DNA from 2 places in the Mesorhizobium sp. WSM4308 genome. Region 2 is predicted to be linked to the other one. Evidence: predicted binding sites of a transcription regulator. Region 2 holds the regulator's gene; the other holds the start of a gene.

Region 1 (7,620 bases), on a different contig from region 2:
GTATCTCTACAGCTCGGTGCTGACGACGCTGCCCGTGGCGCTGTTCGTGGTGGTGCCGCTGGTCTTCGTCGTCACCTGCGGCGAGATCGACCTGTCGTTTCCGGCGACGATGGGGTTTGCCGCCTGGGTTTTCGCCCTGGTGGTGCGGGCCGGCTACGACCCGTTCCTCGGCATTGCGGCCGCACTCGTGACGGGCATGCTGCTCGGCTTCCTCGTCGGCTCGCTGGTCGTCTATGGCGGGCTGTCCTCGCTGATCGCCACGCTCGGGATGAATTTCCTGCTGCGCGGCCTGATCCAGATCATCAACGAAGGCAAGTCGATGTCGTTGACCAGCCTCAGCAACAGCTGGGCCTACAAGATCTTCTCCAGCCAGATCTACGGCGTTCCGGTGCAGATCTTCTGGGCCATCGCCTTCGTCGTGCTGTCGGCAATGCTCTATAACAGGCATCGCTTCGGCGCACAGGTGAGGGTGGTCGGCGACAATCCCGACAGCGCCCAGCAGATGGGCATCGACGTCAAGCGCGTGCGGGTGAAGGTGTTCGTCTTCGTCGGCATAGGGGCTGCGATCGCCGGCACGTTTTCGGTGATGATCAACTTCACCTGGTGGCCGACGGCCGGCGACGGCTATCTCCTGCCGGTGCTGGCCTCGGTGTTCGTCGGCGGCACGCCAACCTGGGGCGGCATCGGCACGGTCGTTGGCGGCGCCATAGGCGCGGTCACCGTGTCGTTCATCCAGACCGGCGTCGTGGCGGCGGGCCTGAGCGGCTTCTACGTGCAGTTCTTCAACGGGCTGATCATCATCCTGTCGCTGCTCGGGCATAAGTGGAACCAGGCACGGTATCGGTGAGGGAAGCACTGCCGTTGTTGGAACGGCGCGAGAGCTGCTCGGAAGGGCAGCTCACACCGTCGCGACGAACCCGTCGAGCACGCGTTTCTGGCCGGCCTTGTCGAAGTCGATGGTCAGCTTGTTGCCTTCTATGGCCGAGATGTTGCCGTTGCCGAATTTCTGGTGGAAGACGCGGTCGCCGACGCTGAAGGGCGACGGCTTGTCGGCGACGGATTTGGCGACCAGTTCGCCGTCGATGGTGCGGCCCTTCACGCTCGTGCGACCGGCGCCGTAGCCCGAGTCGGTCTCACCATAGCCGATGCGCTCGACCTGGTGGCCGGAGCGCGTGCCCCAGTTGCGGTCGGTCGCTTCGGTCCGGTTGGCCTGCGCGCGCTGCCAGCCGGGCGTCGAATAGGTGTTGGAGAAGGCGCCTGATTTTTCGGTGTTGGCGCCGACACTGTCGAAACGCGAGGCGCCGTAGGGGTTCTGCCGCCCACCGCCACGGCCGGAGGCGAAGGAGCCGCCGCCATAGGGATTGCCGTAGCCGCCATAGGAATTGCCGCTTTCGGCGATCTCGACATGGGATTCCGGCAGCTCCTCGAGGAAGCGCGACGGGATGGTCGATTGCCAGAGCCCGTGGATCAGGCGGTTGGAGACGAACCAGATATGCAGGTTCTTCTTGGCCCGGGTGAGACCGACATAGGCCAGCCGGCGCTCTTCCTCCAGCCCGGAGCGGCCGCCTTCATCGAGCGCGCGCTGGTGCGGGAACAGGCCTTCTTCCCAACCGGGCAGGAAGACCGTCTCGAATTCGAGGCCCTTGGCAGAATGCAGCGTCATGATGGAGACGGCGTCCTGCCCGGCATTCTGCTCGGCATCCATCACCAGCGCCACATGTTCGAGGAAGGAGCGCAGCGACTCGTACTCCTCCATCGAGCGGATCAGTTCCTTGAGGTTCTCCAGCCGGCCCGGCGCTTCGGCCGAACGGTCGTTCTTCCACATATCGGTGTAGCCGCTCTCCTCGAGAATGGTCTCGGCGAGCTCGGTGTGCGGCTTGGTTTCCAGCGCCTTCTGCCAGCGCTCGAAATTGGCGGCCACTTCGCGCAACGCGGCGCGCGGTTTCGGCTTCAGCTCGTCGCTCTCGGCGAGATTGCCGGCGGCCTCAAGCATTGGAATGCGAAGCGCACGCGCCGTGTCGTGGATCTGGCGGATGGTGGCTTCGCCCAGCCCGCGCTTGGGCACATTCACGATGCGCTCGAAGGCGAGGTCGTCGCCGCTGTTGGCGACGACGCGGAAGAAGGCCAGCGCGTCGCGGATTTCCATGCGCTCGTAGAAGCGCGGCCCGCCGATGACGCGGTAGTTGAGGCCGAGCGTGATGAAGCGGTCCTCGAAGGCGCGCATCTGGAAGGACGCGCGCACCAGGATCGCCATGTCGTTGAGATTGTGCTTCTGGCGCTGATAAGCCTCGATGGTCTCGCCGATAGCACGGGCTTCCTCCTCGGAATCCCAGGCGGCGTGGACATTGACCTTGCCATCCTCGGGGTCGTTGCGGTCGGTGAACAGCGTCTTGCCGAAGCGGCCTTCATTATGGGCGATGAGATGCGAAGCCGCGCCAAGGATGTGGGCGGTCGAGCGGTAGTTGCGCTCCAGCCTGATGATGGTTGCGCCCGGGAAATCCTTGTCGAAGCGCAGGATGTTGTCGACCTCGGCGCCGCGCCAGCCATAGATGGACTGGTCGTCGTCGCCGACGCAGCAGATGTTGACTTTGTTTTCGCTCACGGCCGCACGCGAGCTCCGCTCGCTGGCCTCCGCGGCGGCGGCCTGGCCGGCCGACGCCCGGTCGGGCTTGCGGCCTTCGGCCGATCGCGGATCCGTTGACGTCGTCGAACGCCCGGCGTCCGGCCGCTGCGCCAGCAGGCGCAGCCACATGTACTGGGCGGTGTTGGTGTCCTGGTACTCGTCGACGAGGATGTATTTGAAGCGCCGGTGGTAGTCCTTCAGCACGTCCGGATTGGCGCGGAAGATGCGGATGGGGTGGCAGAGCAGGTCGCCGAAGTCGCAGGCGTTCAGCGTCTGCAGCCGCTCCTGATAGGCCTTGTAGAGTTCGCGGCCCTTGCCGTTGGCGAAGCTGCGCGCGTCGCCCTCGGCGATATCGGCCGGACCTTGCCCCTTGTTCTTCCAGCCGTCGATCATCTGGGCGAACTGCTTGGCCGGCCAGCGCTTGTCGTCGAGGCCCTCGGCCTGGATCAGCTGCTTGATCAGCCGCACGACGTCGTCGGTGTCGAGGATGGTGAAGTCGGAACGCAGGCCGGCGAGTTCGGCATGACGGCGCAACAGCTTCACGCCGATCGAATGGAAGGTGCCGAGCCAGGGCATGCCCTCGACATTGCCTTCGCCGATCAGGATGCCGATGCGCTGCTTCATCTCGCGCGCGGCCTTGTTGGTGAAGGTCACGGCGAGGATCTGCGACGGGAAGGCCTTGCCGGTGGCAAGGATGTGGGCGATGCGGGTGGTGAGCACACGCGTCTTGCCGGTGCCGGCGCCGGCCAGCACCAGAACCGGGCCTTCGGTGGTTTCCACCGCCAGTCTTTGTTCCGGATTCAGCCCCTTGAGATAATCGGGCGCACTGCTCTGGCCGCCGCGGGCAGCCATGGCGCGCGCGGCAATGCCCGACGGGGCCGTCGGCCGCGCATTGGGTTCATCGAAAAAGGGCATGTCTTCGGAAAAGCCGGACATCTTCCCCCCGAATGTAGTGATTCGGCAGGGAAAGACCAGAACTGTCTACGTTTTGTTCCGGGTAAAAGTGGCGGCGCGGCAAGAATGTAGCTTCGGATGGCGGCCCCGCGAGATGGGCAGGGCTTAACGCTTCGGTGGGCCTTGGTAGAGATACCTGACGGGCAAGGAGACGAGGCTGAACAAAATTCCGGCCAGCAGACCCCAATAGAGGTAGGGGTCTTGCACTCGATCAAGCACATATAGACCGCCGCCATGCTTCGGGATGATGGCTTTGCCCATCCAAAGGAAAACGGCCACGACCAGTGTGCCGATAAGCATCTGTAACAGGAAGATGCCCACTAGGATGGGTGAGTATCGATTATCGCCAGCCATTTAGCTCACGTCTTGCGGTAACCAAGGGCGACGAAGAATCGATGGCCGAAGGAGCGCGCCTCGTCCGTCATTACCGCGCCCAGGGCGACCTGCATCTGGTCGTAGTAGCGGCTGCCGGCGGGTGAGGCCAGGAAGGCACCATAGAGCTTCAGGTCGGCCATGGACATATTCCGGTAGACATAGGCTGCAGATTCCATGGCCTCGCTGTCGATGTCACGGCGAAGCCCTTCGGTTTGCTTGCGCAGCAGGGCCATTACGTGGTCGTCGGGCAGGGGCTTTCCGGCCGCGCCCAGCATTTCGGAAAGCATGGCGTAGCCCATGTTCAAGGCGACGGCTTCTCCGGTGTCGACGGCGCTGATATCGTCCATCATCTTCCTGTACAATGCGAACCTGGCCGGATCCCTGGATGGAAGCTCGCCGAGGATTTTGGCGCCCTCGATCTTCTTGGCCTCCCTTGCTTGCGGCGACGAAGCCTGGATCTCGAGCGCGGTGACCTGTTTGCCCAGGGGTGAAGCATAAAACGAGGCCAGTTCGGACAGGTCCTTGGCACTGAGCCTGTCCGCCATCCGGGCTTCGATCGCCGCTTCCATCTTCTCCGGGTCAAAGGCACCTTCCATGGCGGCGGCAAGGGCGTCCAGGACCTTTTGCGGCGGCGTTCCCGGCGCCGATTTCACGGCCGCGGTGAAACCCGGGCCAATGCCCATCAGCATCTCGTGAAAGCCGTTCGCCTTGTTGATCTCGCTGATTGTCTGCGCCGGCGCGGCCACAGTGCCGGCAAAGAGCGGGACGAGGCAGTAGAGCATCAGCGCCATGCGCGTCAGCGGCGGAACGAGTGACGGCATTTTGCTTGCTCCACGGGAAAGACGATCCATGGAGACTGCGGGAAAACCCTGACGCAGGCAAGATGGATTGCCACCTTGGCGTGTGGGCAGCTTGACAGGCGGGGCAGGCGGGAGAAAGCTGTGCGCAGGGCAGGAGCGGTGCACCGGGTTGCCCATGGCCGCGTGAGCGCGCAACAGTCGAAGGAGTATCATCTTGGCTGTCACCATCACCTCTCTCGTTCTCTTTCTCCTCGGTCTGGCGCTTGGTGGCGGTGGCATCTGGCTGGCGTCGCTGGGGGGCAGTTGGTACTACATCGTCGTCGGCCTCGCCTTCCTGATCGCCGCCTGGCTGCTTTACCGACGCCGGTCCACGGCGCTCTGGCTCTATGCGGCGATCGTGATTGGCACGCTGGCCTGGGCGGTCTGGGAAATCGGTTTCGACTGGTGGGAACTCGGCCCGCGCGGCGGCATCATCGTGCTGGTGGCGCTGTGGCTGCTGACGCCTTGGGCAAGGCGGGGCCTTGCCGGGCCCGACGGGCGCGCGCCGCTGATCCTTGCCGTGCTGGCATCGCTGGCGGTGGCCGGCTATTCGATGACGACGGACCCGAAGGACATTGCCGGTGCGCTCGATACCGACAAGGTGATTCCCAACGCCAATCTGGGCAATGACGTGCCGGCGGGCGAATGGCACTTCTATGGGCGCACGCAGTTCGGCCAGCGCTATTCGCCGCTCGACCAGATCACGCCGGACAATGTCGCCAATCTGCAGCCGGCCTGGACCTACCGCACCGGCGACGTGAAGGGGCCTGACGACATCGGCGAGACCACCTATCAGGTGACGCCACTCAAGATCGGCGACACGCTCTACATCTGCACGCCGCACAATTTCGCCATCGCGGTGGACGCCGCGACCGGCAAGGAAAAATGGCGCTACGATCCCAAGGTCAAGCTCGACAAGGACCGCCAGCACCAGACCTGCCGCGGCGTAGCCTACTATGCCGATGCCACCGGCGCCGCCGGCCAGCCTTGTGCTGCCCGCGTCTACCTGCCGACCTCGGATGCGCGGCTGATCGCGCTCGATGCCGCCAGCGGGCAGGTCTGTCCCGCCTTCGCCGAAGGCGGCACGCTCAACCTGTTGACCGGAATGCCATACCCGAAGTCGGGCTATTACTACTCGACCTCGGCGCCGCTGATATCAGGCGGCAAGATCATCGTCGGCGGCGCGGTCAACGACAATTATTCGACGCAGGAACCGTCCGGCGTCATCCGCGCCTATGATGCGAGCACCGGCAAACTGATCTGGAACTGGGATTCCGGCAATCCGGACCAGACGACGCCGCTGCCGGCCGGCCAGACCTATACCGCCAACTCGCCCAACATGTGGTCGACGCCGAGCGCCGACGAGAAGCTCGGCCTGCTCTACGTGCCGCTCGGCAACCAGACGCCGGACCAACTCGGCGCCGGACGCAGCGCCAATGTCGAGAAATTCTCCTCCTCGATCACCGCGCTCGACCTCAACACCGGGCAGTTGAAATGGGTGCGGCAGACCGTGCACCACGATCTCTGGGACATGGACGTGCCGGCGCAGCCGAGCCTGATCGACATCACCAAGGCCGACGGCTCGGTCGTGCCGGCGCTGGTCGGGCCGACCAAGCAGGGCGACCTCTATGTGCTTGACCGGCGCACCGGCGAACCGGTGATCGCGGTCAAGGAAGTGCCGGCGCCCGGCGGTGCCATCGAGGGCGACCACACGTCGCCGACGCAGCCGGTCTCCGATCTCTCCTTCAACCCGAAGCCGCTGACCGATGTCGATATGTGGGGCATCACCATGTTCGACCAACTGGCCTGCCGCATCGAATTCCACAAATTGCGCTATGAAGGCCGCTATACGCCGCCCTCGCTGCAGGGATCGCTGGTCTATCCCGGCAATTTCGGCACCTTCAACTGGGGCGGGGTGGCGGTCGATCCGGTGCGGCAGGTGATGTTCGGCATGCCGACCTACTTGGCGTTTACGTCCAGACTCATTCCCCGCGCGGACGTGTCGCCGCCGGGTGACAACACCAAGGGCAGCGAGCAGGGGCTGAACCGCAATGAGGGCGCGCCCTATGCGGTGGTGATGGGACCGTTCCTGTCGCCGCTCGGCATCCCTTGCCAGGCGCCGCCCTGGGGTTACGTCGCCGGCGTCGACCTCAGGACCGGCACGATCAACTACAAGCACCGCAACGGCACCGTCTACGACATGACGCCATTGCCGCTGCCGCTGAAGGTCGGCGTGCCCGGCATTGGCGGGCCGATGATCACCGCCGGGGGTGTCGCCTTCCTGGGCGCGGCGGTCGATGATTATCTGCGTGCCTATGACCTGACCTCAGGCAAGCAGCTCTGGCGGGCCCGATTGCCTGCAGGCGGCCAGTCGACGCCGATGACCTACACGGTCGCCGACGGGCGCCAGTTCGTGGTCATCGTCGCCGGCGGCCACGGCTCGGTCGGCACCAAGCCCGGGGATTATGTGATGGCGTACGCGCTGCCGAAGTAGCTGGGCCGCGCCAGCCGAAAGCGCTCTCGGCGCTAGATCAGTTCACCGTTTCATGGAAACGGCGAACTGCTCTAACCCTTTGTCTTGACGCAATTCCCAAGGCAAAGCGCTACGCGCTTTTCCCGGGAAAACCGCTTCACACTTTTCCTGGAATGCTCTAGCCGAGCCCGAGATGGCTCTTGAGGCTGGGCACCGAGCCCAGCACCTGGTTGGTCAAATCGGGGCCGGCGGCGGCTTCGGCCTGCTGGACCAACGTCTCGCCGGCCTTCTGGATCTGCGCCAGATCGAGGCCGGATGCCTTCAGCGCGGCGAGGCCGTTGACCAGCGCGCCCGCC
Region 2 (7,620 bases):
AAACGCGCTCGCCAGCCCGACACCGCCGATGGTCGCCGCCCAGACATTGATGCCTTGCGCCTCGGCCATGTCGGGATTGGCGCCGACGGCGCGCACGGCAGTCCCCTTCTCGGTCCTGAAGAACATGTAGAGCGCCGCGAAGACGATGAGCGCGAGAAGGCCGGCGACAACGATCTTGCTGGCCGGAAAACCCGGCCGTGCGAACGGGACCCAGTCGAACACGGTCGGCGAGCCGAAAACCGAGAGGTTGGACTTGCCCATGATGCGCAGGTTGATGCTGTAAAGCATCGTCATCATCAGGATGCCCGCCAGCAGCGTGTGGATGCGGAAGCGCAGATGGATGAAGGCGGTGCAGCAGCCCGCCGCGAAGCCCGCCGCGAATGCGACGACGATGCAGGTCAGCGGCGATACGCCGGCGGCAAGAAGCACGCCGCAGACGCAGCCGCCCAGCGGAAAGGCGCCTTCGCTGGTCAGATCGGGAAAATTCAGCATGCGGAACGGGATCATGATGCCGAGCACGACAAAGGCCAGGATCAGGCTCTGCGCCAGGGTCACCGGCATGATCGCGACAAAGCTGGTGAGAACGTCCTGAATAAAGCCCATGGTGATCAGCTCGCCAGCAACATGCGGTCGGTCTTGATGGAAAAATGGCCGATCAGATCGATAACCGTGACCCTGGCCTTCTCCTCGCCAGTGACCTCCAGCAGGACCCGGCCCGCATCGAGCATGATCACCCGGCTGCCATAGTCGACGGCGTGCTGCATGTTGTGGGTCACCATCAGTGTGGTCAGTTTCAGCGCGTTGACGGCGCGCACCGTCGCCTGCATGACGATCTCGGCCGTGCGCGGGTCGAGTGCCGCGGTATGCTCGTCGAGCAGCAGCAGGTCCGGCGATCCGCCGACAGCCATGATCAGCGACAGCGACTGACGCTGCCCGCCCGAGAGTAGGTCGACACGGGTGTCGAGACGATTTTCAAGGCCGAGGCCCAATATCGACAGGCGCTCCTTGTAGGACGCGAGCCTCGCGGCGTTCAGCCCTTGTCGCAGCGTGCGTTTTCGGCTGCGCAGATCGGCCAGCAGCATGTTCTCCGCCACGGTCATGCTGGCGGCGGTGCCGCGCATCGGATCCTGGAAGACGCGCGCCAATCGCGTGGCGCGCTTGTGCACCGGCATGGCCGTCACGTCCGCGCCGTTGATCAGGATCTTGCCGGAATCCAGGACAAGAGCTCCGGAAATGGCGTTGAGCATGCTGCTCTTGCCGGCCCCGTTGGAGCCGATGACGATGCCGAAATCGCCGGTGGCCAATGACAGGCTGAGGCCGTCCAGCGCGACCTTCTCGTCGGCCTGCCCCTTGTAGAATACTTTGCGCGCGGATCGGATATCGAGCATCGTTCCTCCCTGGCCTGATGGGCGACGGCGACGGCGCCGTCGCCCGTCCAGCCCGATATCAGTCGACGATGCAGCCGCAATCGGCCATCGAAGCCGGTATCTCGATGCCGAACGCGGCCATCGCCTTGCGGGAAATCGTTGCCATATGGTCCTTATAGGCCGGGCGCGACGGCGCGATCGTCTTGGGATCCTTGCCCTTGAGAATCTCGGCCGCGATGTTGCCGGCATTCATGCCGACCTGCGTGTAATTGACCGCCAAGCTCGCCGGCACGGTACCGTTGCGGACCGCGCTGTCATCGGAGTTGACGACCGGGATTCCCGCCTGGCGCGCGGCCGCGGAGACGGCGGCGATCGCCGGCTGGATCAGGTTCGAGGCCGGACCGTAGATCACGTCGGCCTTGCCGGCGAGCGAAGCGATGCGTTGCTGGATGTCATTGACGTTGTCGATGCCGACTTCGACGACCTCAAAGCCGGCGGCGGGTGCCGCTGCCTTGATCTTTTCGATCAGGGCAACGTCATTGGCCTCGCCCGGATTGTAGGGCACCCCGAAGCGCTTGGCGTTCGGCAGCAGCTTCTTGGTGAAGGCCATCACCGCGGCGACATCCTGTAGATCGCTGGCGCCGGTCATGCCTTCGTCTCCGGCGTCCCACGACGGCACCAGCTTGGCCGCCACTGGATCGGTGACCGCGGCGAAAACGATCGGAATCCCGGAACCGGCGAGCGCCTTCTTGGCGATCTGCGAGACCGGCGTGGTGATGGTGTAGATCAGCTTGGGCTGCTCCGCCTGCAGCTTGGCGATCATCTGCGGCACCAGAGATGCATCGAAGTTGGTATGGCTTTCGGTGTAGACGACGTCCTTGCCCTCGACAAAGCCGTTGTCCGTCAGTGCCTTCTTGAAGCCCGCTATGGCGGCATTGAGCTGCGGATGCTCGCCGAAATTGGCGATGCCGATGCGTATCTGATCGGCTGCGGCGCTGCCGACGCTGACCATCAACGCGCCTGCCAGGGCCAATCCCGACAGCCAAACGGATTTCGACTTCAACATCATTTCCTCCCAGATTTGATCAGCGCCGCTCTCAAGGACGGCAACTGCGGCGATCATGGTCAGTCCCTCGCCGCGTGTCAAACATTATATATAATTCTTGCCATACTTCCCCTTCATATATAATTTTCACAGGCTGATGATGGACCGACCGCGATGCAGGATCAGAACAATTCCACGAAGACCGAAGCGGCCTATCAGCTGCTGCGGCGCGATATCCTGACCACCCGCCTCATGCCGGGGGCGCCGCTCAAGCTGAGCGCGCTGCGCGGCACATACGGCGTCGGCTGGACGCCGCTGCGTGAAGCGTTGTCCCGACTTGAAGCCGAACGCCTGGTCACTGCCATCAGCAATCGCGGCTTTGCCGTCGCTCCCGTGTCGCGCGCCGAGCTCGAGGACCTGGCGCGCGCAAGGATGGTTGTCGAAATGCCGCTGTTCCTGGAATCGATCGCGAACGGCGGCAGGGAATGGGAGGATGCGGTCGTCACCGCTCATTACCGGCTCTCCCGCTGCAAAACCGCGGTCGATGACCCTTCCGATGCGGCCGTCGACAAATGGGACGAGAGCCACGAGGCCTTCCATGCGGCGCTGCTGAGCGCGGCGACGGCAAACTGGCTGTTGCGCTTCCGCTCGACGATCGCCGATCAGCTGCGTCGGCATCATCGGTTTCTCGGCCTGGCGCCGACTTTGCGGGCGGCGGCCGGCCTGAAGGACGGCTACGGCGAGGCAATGGACGCGCTGCGCGAGGCGATCGCCATCGAGCATCACACCGCGATCATGGAAGCGGCGCTCGATCGGGATGTAGAGCGGGCAAAGGCGCTGATGACGGCGCATATCGGCTACACGCTGCATGTCTATGTCCACAGCGAAGACAACGGCGCCAACACTTACACCGCGCGCGCCGGCAGCCTGAAAGCGGTTTCCGGATGATGCTTCCGCGGCGTCCGGATCCACGTGGCCGTGCCGGCCTGAACTCACGATCGTTGGCGTTTTGGTTTCGTTTCGTTCTGCCGGAATGGATCGATACGCCGCTCAAATCCGCCCCGCAGACGCCTCCCAAACACCTGATGCCAAACCGCGTTCAGGGCTAGGCCACAGGCCATTAACCGAAACGATTTCAATGCGCGTACCGGCAGGGAAATCATTGATCGCGACCCTCTGCCCCGGTCAAAAAATTTCAGACGCGTTAACAAATTCATTAAACTTTAAACAGTTGCGGAACACAACTGGAACAGATAGTGTTTGTTCTGGGTTTGTTTTTCGATTCTGATTCAAACCCTTCGTTCAATGCCTCGGGGGGCCGCCATGCTGACACGCAAGCAACATGAACTGCTGATGTTCATTCATGAACGGCTCAAGGAAAGCGGCATTCCGCCGTCCTTCGACGAGATGAAAGAAGCGCTCGATCTCGCCTCCAAGTCGGGCATCCATCGCCTGATCACGGCACTGGAGGAACGCGGCTTCATCCGCCGGCTGCCCAACCGGGCGCGGGCACTGGAAGTGCTGCGGCTGCCGGATTCGATCGCGCCCGGCCTTAACGCGGCAAAGAAATTCTCGCCAAGCGTCATCCAGGGCAGCCTCGGCCAGGGCGGTCTTGGCCGCCAGATCAAGCCGGCGCAGTCGCGCTTGCCTGCGGCCGGCAATGATGACGATGCGGTTTCCGCCGTGTCGATCCCAGTGATGGGCCGCATCGCCGCCGGTGTGCCGATCGATGCCATCCAGCACCAGACGCATTCGATCTCGGTGCCGCCGGACATGATCATGGGTGGCGAGCACTATGCGCTGGAGGTCAAGGGCGACTCGATGATCGACGCCGGCATCTTCGACGGCGACACGGTCATCATCCGCAACGCCGACACGGCGAGCCCGGGCGAGATCGTCGTGGCGCTGGTCGACGAGGAGGAAGCAACCCTGAAACGGTTCCGCCGCAAGGGCGCCTCGATCGCCCTTGAAGCCGCCAACCCGGCCTACGAGACGCGCATTTTCGGGCCAGACAGGGTCAAGGTGCAGGGCAAGCTTGTCGGGCTGATCCGGCGTTACTGAGCAGGAGCGGCCGTCTTTTCGGGTTTTTGATAGGGCGCCAGCCCCCTCGCCTCACGCGAAAATTTTCGTTGCTCGTGCCAAGGCCGATACGGCCCGTCCACCGCGAAGCTGACGGTTGGCGGGCCAGTTGCCGATTGGCGGTCGAAGAACACGGCGGCACTGCCTTTGCGGGCAAGTTGCCGTTTGGTGACGACAAGAACCAGCGGATTGTGGCAGGCATCATAGCCCGTCGCGTCATTGACGACGATCAGGTCGGCGAAACCGCAGGCTTTCCAGGTATCCTTGCGGTCTTCGACATGCGCGATGATCGCACCCGACGGGTGCCGTGCAAGACAGACGCCATCCGTGCAGTAGAACGGTGCTCCCGGCGGCAGATTGACGGCATCGGCAATGTCGAATTGCCCGTCCGCCCTGTCGAACATCTCCGGCACGACGATGGTTTCGGACACCAGCGCGCGTTTCCAATTGTCGACGGTGAACTCGTTCGGGCGAGCCCGGCTGACCGCGAGTTCTCCACCGCCGATCGGCAGCGCCACCAACCGCGCATCTTCGGAAATCAGCACATCCGGGGTGCGCGTATCCGATACTGTCAGCAGGCCGGCAAGCGCGAATGGCACTGCCGCGAGCCGCAGCCAGGTCGTCGCCATCGTCGCGATGACCAGGGCGATGGTCACCAGCAGCACGGATCGCTGCGAAATCAGCCCGACCGCATCGACCGGGGAGCGTTCCGATATCCACGCCGATATGGTGATCATTGCGGTCAGGCCCTTGCCCATCACGTAAAGGAAGGGGCCGTCGGCACCAAAGGGCATCGCAAGAGAACTGAGAACAGCGAAAGGCATGACTATCAGTGACACGATCGGCATGACGGCCAGATTGGCGAACAGGCTGAGCGGCGACACACGCTGGAAATGCCAGATGGCAAACAGCGCCGTGGCGCAGCCGGCGATGATGGAGGTCATCGCCAGCCCGCCCGTCGCCAGCAGGAATTTTCGCGTGAGAAAACCCGGCAGAGTTCGCTTTGGCGGTGGCGGTCTTGCTTTTCCCGCATGGTGATCCGCCCAGCCGGCATAGGCGCCGACCAGCGCGGCGGTCGCAGCGAACGACATCTGGAAGCTTGGGCCGACGACCTCATGCGGCGACACCACAATGACGGCGATCGCCGAGATGGCGAGGTTGCGCATGGTCAGTGCCGCGCGATCGAACAGGACGGCAACAAGCATCACCGCCAGCATGATGAAGCTGCGTTCGGCGGCAACGACGACACCGGAAATGACGAGATAGGCGGCGATCGAGAACAGGGCGGCGGCGGCCGCATATTTCTTCACCGGCCGACGCGCGGAAAAGTCCGGAAACAGCGCAAAGGCACCGCGCAGCAGCCCCATGATGGTGCCGGCGACCAGCGCCATATGCAGCCCGGAAATGGAGATGATGTGATAGATGCCGGTGCGCCGCATCGCCTCGTTGATTTCATCGGGAATGCCGGCCCGCACACCGACGATCAGCGCCGCCGCGATCTCACCCTCGGCACCGCCAACCCTGGCCCTGATGTGGTCGGCAATGGCTTCACGAGCATTTTCTATCCCCGAGAAAAGGCGGGCCGTGAGCGGCACCTCGTCGTCCGTGGCTGGGACAAGCTTTGGATTGCCGAGAAAGAAGCCGCTGCCGCCAATACCGGCGAAATAGCTGTCGAAGGAGAAATCGTAGCTGTCCGGCCGCACCGGGCCGGTCGGCGGCAACAGTTTAGCGTAGCCGGTGACCATGGAGCCGGCGGTCATTTCCGCCGGGATATCTCGCGCCGAAAGCCTGACCCTTTCCGGCGCATAACGCAGTTTCGGCCGTGCGGTCGACGTCACGTCGACGGTCAGCCGGATGCGGCCGGTCTCCATCCGGTCGAGCGAAACGACGCGGCCGGTCACTTGCGTCGAGATTTCCGAACCCAGCATCTGGGTGCCCGCCCGCCATGTCTCGACCTTGGCGACAAGCAGGCCAAGCGCGCACAACAATGCCGCCATGAAGCCCAGATGGGTTTTCGGCCAGGAGCGCGAAACAAGCGCACAGACCGCCATCAGCACGACGACCGCGACAGGCTTTGCAAAATCAGGCTCCGCCGCGAGCGAATAATAGCCGATCGCTCCAGCGGCCAGACAAACCGGCACCAGCAGGAAGGCGATGCCCCGGTCAAGCTCGAGCTCCGCTGCCGTCGCCGCACCATGGCGCAGGCGAGGCCAGGAAACCCGGGCGAGTCGCCGCCGGACACGCACAATCCGGCCTGAAGCAGGCGGCGGAAGTGTCGCCGGCATATCCGCCTGCGGCGGTTGACGATCGGAGCCCGGCACCAGAGGCGATAGCGGCTGCGAGACTGGCGGCGGAATCGCAAACAGGGACCGTTCGCTGACGCCAACACCAGCGTCCTCGCCCTGTTCCGAGCCCCGGCCTCGTCCAGCCATCGGGTCTGCCCCTTGCACCGCTGACGCCCTATGCTACATGAACGCGCGACGCGCGAAAGTCCGCGCAGTCGCACCCCGCTTCAGATGGTTTCCGAGAGTTTCATGTCCGACAAGGTCGTCACTCGTTTTGCCCCCTCGCCCACCGGCTATCTGCACATCGGCGGCGCGCGCACGGCGCTGTTCAACTGGCTCTATGCCAAACACACCGGCGGCACGATGCTGCTGCGCATCGAGGACACCGATCGCGAGCGTTCGACCGCCGCCGCGACGGCCGCCATCCTCGACGGCCTCACCTGGCTCGGCTTGACCTGGGACGGCGACGCGGTCTCGCAATTCGAGCGCGCGCCGCGCCACCGCGAGGTCGCCGAAGAACTCGTTCGCATGGGCAAGGCCTATTACAGCTACGAAACGCCGGCCGAGCTCGAAGCCATGCGCGAGGCAGCACGGGCCAAGGGCCTGCCGCCGCGCTACAACGGCCAGTGGCGCGACCGCAGCCCCTCGGAGGCGCCTGCGGGCGTCAAGGGCGCCATCCGCATCAAGGCGCCGACCGAAGGCGAGACGATCGTCCATGACCGCGTCCAGGGCGAGGTGCGCTTCCCCAACAAGGATCTCGACGACTTCATCATCCTGCGTTCGGACGGCAACCCGACCTATATGCATGCCGTCGTCGTCGACGATCATGACATGGGTGTCACGC

Evidence for each region. The regulator LexA, encoded in region 2, represses DNA repair genes until DNA is damaged. The targets are predictions, from matches to a motif close to TGTTCNNNNTGTGTTCNG.
Region 1: CK227_RS18960 (UvrD-helicase domain-containing protein) is a predicted target of LexA. The motif match lies at 3,602-3,619, and genes of this name have one in related genera.

Annotation. Positions count from the first base shown of each region.
Region 1 is NZ_NSFW01000009.1:284,842-292,461, forward strand. Features, by position in the region: gene CK227_RS18955 (ABC transporter permease) at 1-847, shown strand, start outside; gene CK227_RS18960 (UvrD-helicase domain-containing protein) at 899-3,559, opposite strand; gene CK227_RS18965 (hypothetical protein) at 3,683-3,931, opposite strand; gene CK227_RS18970 (DUF2059 domain-containing protein) at 3,937-4,743, opposite strand; gene CK227_RS18975 (glucose/quinate/shikimate family membrane-bound PQQ-dependent dehydrogenase) at 4,967-7,285, shown strand; gene CK227_RS18980 (hypothetical protein) at 7,443-7,620, opposite strand, start outside.
Region 2 is NZ_NSFW01000013.1:141,546-149,165, forward strand. Features, by position in the region: gene CK227_RS23545 (ABC transporter permease) at 1-603, opposite strand, end outside; gene CK227_RS23550 (ABC transporter ATP-binding protein) at 609-1,388, opposite strand; gene CK227_RS23555 (ABC transporter substrate-binding protein) at 1,447-2,433, opposite strand; gene CK227_RS23560 (GntR family transcriptional regulator) at 2,587-3,360, shown strand; gene lexA (transcriptional repressor LexA) at 3,736-4,473, shown strand; gene CK227_RS23570 (ComEC/Rec2 family competence protein) at 4,467-6,923, opposite strand; gene gltX (glutamate--tRNA ligase) at 7,026-7,620, shown strand, end outside.